DNA from 3 places in the Rhodobacter sp. JA431 genome. Region 1 is predicted to be linked to each of the others. Evidence: riboswitches for the same ligand, from Rfam matches in the RefSeq annotation. Region 1 holds a riboswitch; each other region holds the start of a gene.
What was found. A riboswitch is a leader RNA that binds a small molecule or an ion and turns the genes downstream of it on or off. The one in region 1 is predicted to bind cobalamin.
Positions count from the first base shown of each region.

Region 2: linked by a shared signal. The riboswitch ahead of CRO18_RS05650 (DUF1636 domain-containing protein) and the one ahead of CRO18_RS08620 (TonB-dependent siderophore receptor) in region 1 are both predicted to bind cobalamin.
Region 3: linked by a shared signal. The riboswitch ahead of CRO18_RS05590 (energy-coupling factor ABC transporter permease) and the one ahead of CRO18_RS08620 (TonB-dependent siderophore receptor) in region 1 are both predicted to bind cobalamin.

Region 1 is NZ_OBMP01000003.1:365,854-370,061, forward strand. Features, by position in the region: gene CRO18_RS08610 (dipeptidase) at 1-1,043, shown strand, start outside; gene CRO18_RS08615 (NAD(P)-dependent oxidoreductase) at 1,114-1,980, shown strand; cobalamin riboswitch at 2,007-2,201, shown strand; gene CRO18_RS08620 (TonB-dependent siderophore receptor) at 2,347-4,188, shown strand; gene CRO18_RS08625 (ABC transporter substrate-binding protein) at 4,163-4,208, shown strand, end outside.
Region 2 is NZ_OBMP01000002.1:404,601-408,808, forward strand. Features, by position in the region: gene cobN (cobaltochelatase subunit CobN) at 1-342, opposite strand, end outside; gene cobW (cobalamin biosynthesis protein CobW) at 342-1,388, opposite strand; gene CRO18_RS05650 (DUF1636 domain-containing protein) at 1,392-1,760, opposite strand; cobalamin riboswitch at 1,837-2,058, opposite strand; gene cobO (cob(I)yrinic acid a,c-diamide adenosyltransferase) at 2,098-2,739, shown strand; gene CRO18_RS05660 (cobyric acid synthase) at 3,012-4,208, shown strand, end outside.
Region 3 is NZ_OBMP01000002.1:392,047-396,254, reverse strand. Features, by position in the region: gene cobA (uroporphyrinogen-III C-methyltransferase) at 1-424, shown strand, start outside; gene cobF (precorrin-6A synthase (deacetylating)) at 426-1,184, shown strand; cobalamin riboswitch at 1,218-1,437, shown strand; gene CRO18_RS05590 (energy-coupling factor ABC transporter permease) at 1,505-2,173, shown strand; gene CRO18_RS05585 (energy-coupling factor ABC transporter substrate-binding protein) at 2,173-2,481, shown strand; gene cbiQ (cobalt ECF transporter T component CbiQ) at 2,500-3,234, shown strand; gene CRO18_RS05575 (energy-coupling factor ABC transporter ATP-binding protein) at 3,231-4,073, shown strand; gene tcuA (FAD-dependent tricarballylate dehydrogenase TcuA) at 4,128-4,208, shown strand, end outside.

The DNA of each region.
Region 1 (4,208 bases):
ATGGCCATAACGATATTCTCTACCGCATCCTGCAAGTGCCCGAAAAGCGTGAAGAAATTTGGCTGACGGGGGAGGGGAAAGGGCATCTGGACCTGCCGCGGATGCAGGCGGGCGGTTTTGCGGGGGGCTTTTTTGCGATCTATGTGCCGTCCCCCGTTTCGCATGATTTTGCGGAGGTCATGACGCAGATGGACAACCCGCCCTATGCGCTGCCGCTGCCCGATTTGATTGATTTTGAAGGCGGTCTTCCGGTGGCTTTTGCGGCGGCGGGGCATCTTTTGTGGATGGAGCGCGCCGCGAAGGGCGCGTTCCGGCTGTGCCACACGTCGGGGGAGATTCGCGCCGCGATGGCCGAGGGGGTCATTGCGGGCCTGATGCATATGGAAGGGGCCGAGGCGATTGATGAAGACCTTGATGCGCTGCACAGTTTCCATGCGATGGGGCTGCGCTCGCTCGGCCCGGTCTGGTCGCGGCCCACGATCTTTGGTCACGGCGTGCCGTTTTGCTTCCCCTCCTCGCCCGATACTGGGCCGGGGCTGACGGAGGCAGGCAAGCGGCTTGTCAAAGAATGCAATGCGCTCAAAGTTTTGGTGGATTTAAGCCATCTCAACGAAAAAGGCTTTGACGATGTGGCGCGGCTTTCTGATGCGCCGCTGGTCGCCACCCATTCCAATGCCCATGCAATCTGCCCCTCGTCGCGCAACTTGACCGATCGGCAGTTGAAGATGATCCGTGAAAGCCGCGGCATGGTTGGGGTGAATTACGCGGTCAACTTCCTCAATGAAGATGGGTTGAAGGCGGCGGATCGCGGCTGGGTACCCACCTTGCGCCACCTTGATTACCTGCTCGAACGGCTGGGCGAGGATCATGTGGGCCTTGGCTCCGATTTTGATGGGGCCGATGTGGCCGAGGTTCTGGGCGATGTGGCGGGGCTGCAAGGGCTGATTGGCGCAATGCGCGAACATGGCTATGGCGAAGAACTGATCGCCAAAATCGCCCATGAAAACTGGCTTGGCGTGTTGGAGCGCACCTTCGGCGCGTGATCTGCGGCACCCTGTCGTGTGGCGCAGCCGCCCGCATGCGCCACACTGCATCGAAGCGATGGAGGGCAGGATGGACAAGATTGGTGTGATCGGGCTGGGCCGGATGGGCGCAGCCATTGCCGAACGGTTGGCGGGGCAGGGCGGCACGGTTTGTGGCTGGACCCGCAGTGGCCGCGCGGTGGAGGGCGTGCCCTTTGCCGCGACCTTGGCCGATCTGGTGGCGCAAAGCACGGTTTTGGTGCTGAGCCTTTATGACGATGCCGCCGTGGGCGCGGTGCTGGATGCTTTGCTTGATGTGCCGCTGGAGGGGCGGTTGATCATCGACACGAGCACCGCGAACCCGCAAGTGTTGCAGGCCCGCGCCGCTGCGCTGGCGGCCAAAGGTGCGCGCGCGGTGGATGCGCCAATTTCGGGCGGGCCGGAACTGGTGCGCGCGGGCAATTGCGGCATTTTCATTGGCGGCACAGAGGCGGATGCCGAGTCCGCGCGCGCGGTGCTGACGCCGCTTTCCGCGCGCATCTTCCACACCGGGCCTTTGGGCGCGGGGCTGGTGATGAAAGTGATCAATAACGGGATGTTGCAAGCCTATTGGGCGGGCCTTGCCGATATGATGCCGCTTGCGCGCCGCGCCGGCCTGCCGCTGGAAACGGTGCTGAATATCTTGGCGGGTGGCCCCGCAGGCATGCCCGCTTTGCGCGATCGTCTTCCCAAAGTGCTGGGAGAAGATGAGGCTGTGGGCTTTCCGGCCCGTGGCGTTTTCAAAGACAACGCGCTTTTCCGCGCGATTGTGCAGGCGCATGGGCTAACGGCCCCTACGCTTGAACGGCTGGCAGCGGAGCAAGAGGCCGCCACAGAAACCGGGGTGATCGACCAAGACCTCGCCCGTCTGATCTGGCTCGCCTATGACCGCGGCGCGGAGAATCTGTCGCAGCCGTGAACGCTTGACTGAAACGGTAAATTATTATCCCTTGTGTGCGTTCAAGTTCCGGTGGGAGCCGGATGAAAAGGGAACACGGAACGGCCCCAAGCCGAAGCCGTGGCTGCCCCCGCAACTGTGAGCGGTGAGCGACATCGACATGCCACTGGGCAATGCCCCGGGAAGGCCGATGAAGCGACGACCCGTGAGCCAGGAGACCTGCTTGAGCGATCACCCTTTCCGGGCGCGGGGCGTGCCATGGAAGCGGCTTGATCCGCAGTGGTGACATGTCGCCGTCTGCGGGTTTTTTCCCCGCAGCATTCGCATTGCAGGCCCTTGGCCTGCGCTTGTCATGTCGGGCCGTTGGGGGCCCGGGGGGAATGGTCTATGACGTTCTATCCAGCGCTTCGGCGCTTTCTTTGCGTATCCACCTGCCTAAGCTTGCCGGGGCTTGCGGTGGCGCAAGACTTTATGATGCTTGATGATATTTTGGTGCGCGCCAATTTGGAGGCGACCGACCCGGACCGTTCGGGCAGCACGGTGCATGTGGCAACGGGCGAAGATTTGGCCACGGCGCCTTACACGCGACTTGGTGCAGCGCTGGCGCAAATGCCGGGGCTCAGCTTCAAATCCAACGGCCCGGCGGGAACGGCTTCGACCATCACTTTGCGCGGCGCGCCGGCGCAATATGTGCCTGTTTTGCTGGATGGGATCGAGATGGGTGATCCCGCCGCGGGCAAGGGCGATTTTGACTTTGGCACTTTGGGGGTGGCAGGGATTGACCGGGTCGAAGTGCTAACCGGCGCGCAATCGGCGCTTTACGGGTCAAACGCGGTCGGCGGCGTGATCAACCTGACAAGCTTCCGCGCGCAAGAGCTTGGCACTGCGCAGCGCTTTGCGGTGGAATACGGCAGCTATGCCACGCAAAAGATCAGCTATGCCTATGCGGCCAAAACCGAACGGGGTGAGGTTTCGGTTACGCTGTCGCATCTGTCTTCAAACGGCTTTTCCGCCAAGGAGGAAAACGACGGGAATTTTGAGCCCGATGGCTTCCGTGCGAACCGGATTGGCTTCTTTGGGCAATATCAGGTGACCGATGCGGTGACGGTGGGGCTCAATGGCTTTTTTGAAGACAGCCGGGGCGAGAATGATGTCTGGTCGGGCGATACCGCAGCCAATATCGGCCAAGATTACACCGACCGCCGCGCCACCGGGTTGCGCGCTTTTACCGAAATCACCGCAGGCGCTTTCGACCATAAGATCGAGGCGAGCTATTACCGATCAGACCGGCAAAGCTATTCTTACGGGGCAACAGCCCCTTCGGATTTTGACGGCAAACGGGTGAAACTGTCTTACACGGGGGCGGCCGATCTCGGCGCCTCTGCACGGGTGATCTTTGGGGCGGATCGCAAGCGGGAGTCGGTGGAAGGCGAGGGCAGCGTCACCACTTTGGGCGTGTTTTCTGAGTTGAACTGGGCGGTGAGCGACCGGGCGGACCTTTCGGCCACGCTGCGCCATGACGACCATGAAACTTATGGCGGTTTCACCTCGGCGCGGCTCTCTGGTGTTTATCGACTGCAAGAAGATCTGCTGTTGCGGGCTTCGCTTGGCAATGGCTTCCGCGCGCCCTCGCTTTATGAGCTTTACGGCCCCTATGGCGATGCGGCGATGGCGGTTGAAAAAAGCACCAGCGCCGAGCTTGGGGTCGAAAAACGCTGGGGAGAGGCGGCCAGCCTGCGCGCGACGGCGTTTTGGCTTGAGGCAAAAAACCTGATTGGGTTTGACTATGCCGCGACCTCTTGCGGGCAGGCTTTTGGTTGCTATGCGCAAGTGCCCGGCACCACCCGGCGCAGCGGACTAGAGCTTGAGGCCGAGGCGGCGGTGACGGAGCGGCTCACGCTCAAGGGCAATTACACCTATATCCAAAGCGCGGGCACAGGCATGGCGGCCAATGCTTGGGCGGGCGTTGCGCGCCATGATCTGAACCTGAGTGCCGAAATGGCGCTGACGCCGGATTGGACCGGGCTTCTTACGGTCGAACGGGTGATCGACCGGCCCGGAACGCTGGCCAATTACACCGTCGCCAACGCAGGCGTCCGCTATGACTTTGGCGCCGGGAAACAGGCTTACCTGCATATCGAAAACCTCTTCGACGAAGAATATCAAACGATTAGCGGCTATGGCGCCTCGGATCGGGCGGTGTATGTGGGTTTCCGTGCGCAGTTCTAGTTTGGCTTTGATGCTGGCGG
Region 2 (4,208 bases), on a different contig from region 1:
CAGCACCGCCAAAGCGATCCCCTTGCGGCGGCACAAGTCTTGCACCGAGGCCAGCCCATAGGGCCAATACGCCTCTCCGCCGATCAGGCGGATCAAAATGCCCTTGGCTCCGGAGAGTGTATTTTCCACATAAGTATCGACCGAAACCGGGTGGCGCAGCGCCACAAGGTTTGCCAACCGCAGCGTCGGCAGTTTGCCGCCCGCCCGTTTCCAGCCCGCCGCGAAAGCGCCAAGGTCGCTGTCAGAGAAAGACAGCGCCACAAGGTCCGCCGGGCGCTGACCAAGATCGGTCGGCACCTCGGTTTCCTCAAGCCCGTGGCTTTCGCGGAAGACGACATGCATCAGGCAGACACCCCGGAAAGCAGCACGTCGCGGATCGCGGCTTCATTCACATCATCATGCTCGGCAATGACCACAAGCGCGGAGCGGCGGGCGCGGTCGCCCCAAGGCTGGTCATATTGATGGCGCACGCGCGCGCCCACCGCCTGAACGAGCAAACGCATCGGCTTGCCCGCCACCGCGACATGGCCTTTGACGCGCAAAATGTTTTGCTCAGTTGCCAAGCGTTCAATCGCCGCCACCAGCGCCGCCGGGTCGGTGATTTCGGGCAGCTCAATCACCACAGTTTCAAAATCATCATGCTCGTGATCATCGGCCCCATCATGGTGGCTTGGCCGCGCGGCCAGATCATCTTCCGCCGCCGCGCCAATGCCCAAGACCACCGCCGGGTCAATCGTGCCCTCGACCATCGGCAAGATCGGCAGCTTGCGCGGGGCTTCGGCCTCAATCACCGCGCGCGCGGCGGCCAAGCCTGCCTCGCCCGCGAGATCGGCTTTCGACAAAAGCACCAAATCCGCACAAGCGATCTGATCTTCAAACACTTCCGAAAGCGGCGTTTCATGGTCGATGCTGTCATCGGCTTGGCGCTGCGCATCCACCGCCGCCTCATCGGGCGCAAAACGGCCCGCCGCCACGGCCTCGGCATCCGCCACGGCAATCACACCATCAACGGTAATTTTCGAGCGGATCGCGGGCCAGTCAAAGGCTTTCAAAAGCGGCTTGGGCAGCGCAAGGCCCGAGGTTTCGATCAAGATATGATCGGGGCGATTGGGCCGCGCCATCAGCGCCTCAATCGTCGGGATGAAATCATCCGCCACGGTGCAGCAGATGCAGCCATTGGCCAGTTCGACAATGTTCTCATCGGGGCAGTTTTCATCGGCGCATTGGCGCAGAATGTCCCCATCCACCCCCACGGTGCCAAATTCATTGACCAACACCGCGAGCGTGCGGCCCTGCGGGTTCGCCATCAGATGGCGGATCAGCGTGGTTTTGCCCGCGCCCAGAAAGCCGGTGATCACAGTGACGGGAATTTTGACGAGGTCCGACATGGCTTACTCCTGAACGGGCAGATCTTGCGGGGGAATACGGGCAAGGCTTTGCTTGCGGAAAATTTCGGGCCGCGCGCGCCACGGCACGAGGCCATCGGCGCTTTGCGCGTAAAGCGCTGCGCCTTCCAAAATGGTCGCGGCATCTTCGGGGCCCATGCGGCCATAGACGTAGGACCATTTACCGGGGGCCGAAAGCGCCACCGAACAACCCTGTGTGCAGGCCGATAGGCATTCAACCGGCACCACCGTAACCCCCTCGGGGCAAGGCAGATCGGTAAGCGCAGCGTGCAAAAGCGCGCCGGGGCGGGCCTCGCCTTCGGGCTCAACACCTGCGCGGCGGCAAGTGGTGCAAACGTGCAGCGTGGTGGCCATCACCCCTCCTTAATGGGTTTGGGGGCGGGGCCGAAGACGGGCATGAAGCCCCTCCCGGTCGCGGCACACCCCGTCCGCCCGAAACACATACGCTGGCAGGTCTCCCGGCTTGCGGATGCGAGGCCTAAACCCCACGGTCGCCCCCCCTTCCCGGCTTTTGCCAGTGGTGCGGGGCGCCCTCTCCGGTCACGGTCGCGGGGGCGGCTGCGTTTCGTGTTTTTGACTGTTTCAGTCGCAAACCCTGTCGCATTCCCTCTTCGCCTGTCATAGGACAGAAACCAGCGCCGCCCCTGAGTGGGCGAGACGCCTGCCATTGTCAAGCGCGAGGACCGCCCCGATGACGTCTGAAAACGACAGCGCCCCGGAAGAGAAACCCGACGATCTGGCCCGGCATGCCACGAAGATGGCGAAGAAAAAGGCCGCACGCGATAAGATCATGGCGGGCAAGTCCGGCGAAAAGGGGCTGATCATCGTCCATACCGGCTCTGGCAAGGGCAAAAGCTCCTCTGGTTTTGGGATGATTCTGCGCTGCATCGCGCATGAAATGCCCTGCGCGGTAGTGCAATTCATCAAAGGCGCTTGGGACACGGGCGAGCGGCGCTTGCTGACCACCCATTTTGGCGATCTGTGCCAGTTCTACGCGATGGGCGAGGGTTTCACTTGGGAAACCCAAGACCGCGAACGCGATGTGGCGGCGGCAAAAGCGGGGTGGGAAAAGGCGAAAGAGCTGATCCGCAACCCCGAGATCCGCATGGTGCTTTTGGACGAGATCAATATCGCGCTGCGCTATGATTATCTTGACCGCGACGAGGTGCTTGCCTTCTTGCGCGACGAAAAACCCGAAATGACCCATGTCGTGCTGACGGGCCGCAATGCCGCGCCCGAGTTGATAGAGCTGGCCGATCTGGTGACCGAGATGGGGCAGATCAAACACCCGTTCCGCTCGGGCATCAAAGGGCAAGCGGGCGTGGAGTTTTAAGGCAACGGCTGGGGGCGCGGCCCCCAGACCCCCGAGGTATTTCGGCCAAGAAGAAACGGGCACGTTAAGGAGTCGTTAACCTTGCTTTGTGAGGCTTTGACTGCGGTACAGGGAGAGGTCCCGATGACCGCCCAAGGAGAAAGCGCTGCGTCTTCCCCGCTGCGGCGGCCCAAGGCGCAGCGCCGCTATAATATTTGCCGCGCCCCTTTCTTCTTGGCACAAAATACCTCCGCCGGAGGCTCCCAAACGTACAACACAACCGGAGGCCGGGCATGAAATCCCTGATGATCCAAGGCGCTGGCTCAAACGTCGGCAAGTCGATGCTGGTGGCGGGGTTGTGCCGCGCGGCAAAGCGGCGGGGGCTGAAGGTTGCGCCGTTCAAGCCGCAAAATATGTCCAACAATGCCGCCGTGACGGCGGATGGGGGCGAGATTGGCCGTGCGCAGGCGCTTCAGGCGCTCGCTTGCGGGCTCGAACCGATGGTCGATATGAACCCGATCTTGCTCAAGCCCGAGACTGATGTGGGCGCGCAGGTCGTGGTGCAAGGCAAGCGGCTCACAACCACCAAGGCGCGCGATTATGCGGGGCTCAAACCGCAGCTAATGGGCGCTGTGCTGGAGAGTTTTGAGCGGCTGAAAGCCAGCCATGATCTGGTGATCGTCGAAGGCGCGGGCAGCCCGGCGGAGGTCAACCTGCGCCAAGGCGATATCGCCAATATGGGCTTTGCGCGCGCGGCCAATGTGCCGGTGGTGCTGGCGGGCGATATTGACCGGGGCGGTGTGATTGCGCAGATCATCGGCACGCAAGCGGTGCTGGATCCAGACGATGCCGCGATGATTTCTGGTTTTCTGATCAATAAGTTCCGGGGCGATGTATCGCTGTTTGACGATGGCTATCGGCTCATCGAAGCCCGCACCGGCTGGCACGGCTTTGGCACCTTGCCGTGGTTTCGCCAAGCGCATTTGCTGCCTGCCGAAGATGCGCTGGATCTTGGCTCGGGGCGCACATCGGGGGGTACCGTGATCGCCTGCCTTGCGCTCTCGCGGATTGCGAATTTTGATGACCTTGACCCGCTTGCCGCCGAGCCGGGGGTGGATTTGGTGATGGTCACGCCGGGCCAGCCGATCCCTTGCGAGGCGAAGCTGGTGATAGTCCCCGGCTCCAAATCCACGCGCGGCGATCTGGCGTTTTTACGCGATCAGGGCTGGGACATTGACCTGCAAGCGCATGTGCGGCGCGGCGGTCATGTGCTGGGCATTTGTGGTGGCTATCAGATGCTGGGCCGCTCGGTCGCCGACCCCGATGGCATTGAAGGCGCGCCGGGCACCACGCCGGGGCTGGGGCTGTTGGACGTCGACACGGTGATGACCCCCGACAAGCGCCTGACCCGCACCCGCGCCACCCATGCGCCCACCGGGCTTGATGTTGAAGGCTATGAGATTCACATTGGCAAGACCGAGGGCGCGGAC
Region 3 (4,208 bases), on a different contig from region 1:
GGTCGCGCTGCAAGAGGCGGGTATCTCTTATGAAATCATCCCCGGTGTGCCTTCGGCCTGTGCGGCGGCGGCGGCGGCGGGGATGCCGCTCACGCGCCGCCTCACCGCGCGGCGGGTGCAATTTGTGACCGGCGCCGATGTGACGGGGGATCTGCCCGAAACGCTCAATTGGGCGGCTTTGGCCGACCCGGCGGCGACCACGGTTGTCTTTATGGGCAAGCGCACCTTCCCAAAGCTCGCGGCAGATTTGGTCGCGCATGGGCTTTCGCCGGACACGCCCACGCTTTTGGCCGAAGCCGTGGGGCACCCCGAACAAAGCCTGCACCGCTCCACCATCGCCAAGCTTGCGGCGGAGCTGGCCGAGGCACGCTCAAACCACCCCGCGCTGATCCTTTACGGCCCGCTTTACGACCCGGAGGGCTAAGATGATCGAGCTTACGCTGATTGGCATCGGCACCGGCAATCCGGCCCATGTCACGCTGCAAGCGATTGCCGCGATGAATGCCGCCGATCTGATCTTGATCCCGCTTAAAGGGGCCGACAAATCCGACCTTGCGGGCCTGCGCCGCGCGATTTGTGCCACCCATATCACCAACCTCGCCACCAAAGTGGTGGAGTTCGACCTGCCCGTGCGCGATGCAGCAAACCCGTCTTACCGCAAAGGCGTGGATGATTGGCATGATGCGATTGCGGAGGCGTGGCTTGTCCAGATCACCGCGCAATGCCCTGATCTAAATGGCAAAGTCGCGCTTTTGGTTTGGGGGGACCCGGCGCTTTATGACAGCACCTTGCGCATCGCCGCGCGGCTGGAAAAACGCATCGCGCTGACCACCAAGGTCATTCCCGGCATTACTGCGATTCAGGCGCTTTGTGCAGCTCATGCGATCCCGCTGAATGACATTGGCGCGCCCTTTGTCATCACCACCGGGCGGCAAATCCGCGACCACGGCTGGCCCGCTGCCGCCGATACGGTTGTGGTGATGCTCGATGGCGAATGTTCGTTCCAAAGCCTTGATCCGCAGGGCATTTCGATCTGGTGGGGCGGCTGTGTCGCGATGCCCGAAGAGGTGCTGGTGGCGGGGCCTTTGGCCGAGGTGACGGAGCAAATTCTGGCCACCCGCGCGGCCCTGCGTGCAACCCACGGTTGGGTCATGGATATTTACCTGATGCGCCGCAGCCTTTGACGCAGGCGCAAGGGTTGACAGTTTGGTGACAGGGGGGATACTTCCCCCGATGGTTCCCAACGGGATGGGATTAATAGGGAACACGGTGAGGATTACCCATCAGGGGCCAAATCCGTGACTGCCCCCGCAACTGTGAGCGGCGAGACCCGGTCGTATGCCACTGACTGCCCTGTCCACGGGGAGCACCAGTCGGGAAGGTGACCGGTTCCGTGACCCGCAAGTCAGGAGACCTGCCATCGCTCGAGCGTCGCAAGCCTTCCCGGGGCGGGGTGCCCCCGGCCTTCGAAAAGCGGCGCGTCTGAAGTGGAAGGACGTTTTACATGCATATTATGGAGGGGTATCTCCCCGCTTCCCATGCCATTGGATGGTATGCGGTTTCCGCCCCGTTTTTTGTCGCGGGGGCGTTGAAAATTCGCAAAATCGTGGCCGAGCGGCCTGAGGCGCGGATGACGCTGGCTGCCTCTGGCGCTTTTGCCTTTGTGCTTTCGGCGCTGAAAATCCCCTCGGTGACGGGCTCGTGTTCGCACCCAACCGGCACCGGGCTTGGCGCGATTATCTTTGGCCCCTCGGTGATGGCGGTTTTGGGTGTGATTGTGCTGTTGTTCCAAGCGCTTCTTTTGGCGCATGGCGGGCTGACCACGCTGGGTGCCAATGCGTTTTCGATGGCGATTGTCGGCCCTTGGGTTGCTTGGGGGATTTGGAAGCTGGGCCGGGGCGTGGGCCTCTCGGTCGCTTTCAGCGTCTTCTTCGCGGCGATGCTGGGCGATTTGGCCACCTATGTCACCACCGCGCTGCAGCTGGCGTTGGCCTATCCGGACCCGGTCTCTGGCTTTATCGGGGCGGCCGTGAAATTCGGCTCGATCTTTGCCTTCACGCAAGTGCCGCTCGCCATTGTCGAAGGCTTGCTGACCGTGATCGTGATGGATGCGCTGGCGGGCAAAGTGCCCGATGATCAAAAGCTGCGCATCTTGGCCGGGGAGGCGCGCTGATGGGCAAGAACCGGACCTTGTGGCTGTTGTTGGCCGTTGTCGTTTTGGCGGTTGTGCCGCTTTTGATGGGCGGCGAATTTGGCGGGGCCGATGGGGCTGCTGCTGAATTGATTGAGGCAGAAAACCCCGGTTTCGTGCCTTGGGCGAACCCGCTTTGGGAACCGCCCAGCGGCGAAATCGAAAGCCTGCTTTTCGCCCTGCAAGCGGCGATTGGCGCGTTTGTCATTGGCTATGTCGTTGGCCGTCGGCATGAACGCGCCAAAACCACGCAAAAGCCGGAAGGGCGCGCCGTCAGCGACGCCGCGTGAAGAACGGAAACAGCCTGAATGTCGATTGCCTCTCTTGACCGGATCGCCTCTACGGGGCGCTGGCGCAACCGCCCCTTGGCAGAGAAGGCACTGATCGGCCTTGGCTTTTTGATCTTGGCGGTGACCTTGCCCCCGTGGCCGGGGGCCGTTTTCGTGACGGCGGCGATGCTCGCCGTCACCTTTGGGCTGGCACGGGTGTCGTTTAAGCTTTGGCTCGCCATTGCCGCGCTGCCCTTGGGCTTTTTGATCCCCGGATCGCTTGTTCTTTTGGTGCAACTTGGCCCCGAGGGCATTGGCCTTGCGCCGGAGGGCGCGCAAGAGGCCGTGCTTTTGGTACTGCGCGCGCTGGCCGCCACCACCTGCTTGATTTTCCTTGCCACCACCACGCCCGCCGCCGATCTTGTCGCCGGGTTGCGCCGGGTCGGCCTGCCGTCTGAAATCGTTGAAATTGCGCTTTTGATGTATCGCTTCGTCTTCATTCTCGCCGAAGAGGCCGCCGTCATGACCGTGGCGCAACGCGCCCGTTTGGGCCATTCCACCCGCGCGCGCTGGCTGCGCTCCACCGGCCAAGTGATCGCCGCCCTTTTGCCGCGCGCGATGGCACGGGCGCGGCGGCTTGAGGTCGGGCTGGCCGCGCGCGGCTGGCAAGGGGAGATGCGGGTGCTAAGCGACCGCGCGAGCGCCTCTTGGGCGAGCTTGGGCGCGATCTTGGCCGCGCAAGCCGCTGTTGCCATGTTGGGGATGCTGCTGTGACCGCCATCCTGTCTGCCGAGGCTTTGCGCTACGCCTTTCCGGGCGATGTGACGGCGCTGGATGGGCTGAGCCTCTCTGTCGCGGCGGGCGAAAGCCTCGCGATTTTGGGCCCGAATGGTGCTGGCAAATCCACGCTGTTGCTGCACCTTAACGGCAGTTTGCGCCCGCAAAGCGGGCAGGTGCTGTTGGGGGGCGCTCCGGTCGGCTATTCCCGCAAGGCGCTCACCGAATGGCGTCGCCGCGTCGCGCTTGTGTTGCAAGATGCCGATGATCAGCTTTTCGCCGCGACGGTGTTTGAAGATGTCTCCTTCGGCCCGCTGAACCTTGGGCTGAGCGCGGCGGAGGCCCGCGCGCGGGTTGAAGAAGCGCTTGAAATGCTGTCGATCTCTGATCTGCGCGACCGACCCACGCATATGCTTTCGGGCGGGCAAAAACGGCGCGTGGCGATTGCGGGTGCGGTGGCGATGCGCCCCGAAGTGCTTTTGCTGGATGAACCCACGGCGGGGCTTGATGAGGCGGGCTCGGCGCAGCTGATCGCGCTGTTGCAAGGGCTGATGGCGCGCGGCATGACGCTTGTGTTTTCCACCCATGACGTGGAGCTGGCCTGTGCTTTGGCGAGCCGGGTCGCGCTTTTCCGTGCGGGCCAAGTGGTGGGGCAGGGCGTGGCCAGTGATATTTTGAGCGACCGTGCAGCACTCACCCAAGTGGGGCTTGCCCCGCCGCTTTTGTATGACCTCGCCCTGCGCGCGCGGGATTTGGGGCTGCTCGATCCAACCGCCGCGCTTCCCCGCACCCGCGCGGCGTTTGAGGCGCTGATGCAGGGCTGGGCAAAGCGGTGAGCCCCGCGCGACCACGCTTGCCCGCCCCGTTCCTTGCGCTACTCTAGCCCGGCCATGACCCACACGCCCACGCCCGCCGATTTGCCCTCTCATACCTCTGTGCTGGTGGTCGGCGCGGGGCTTGCTGGGCTCTGC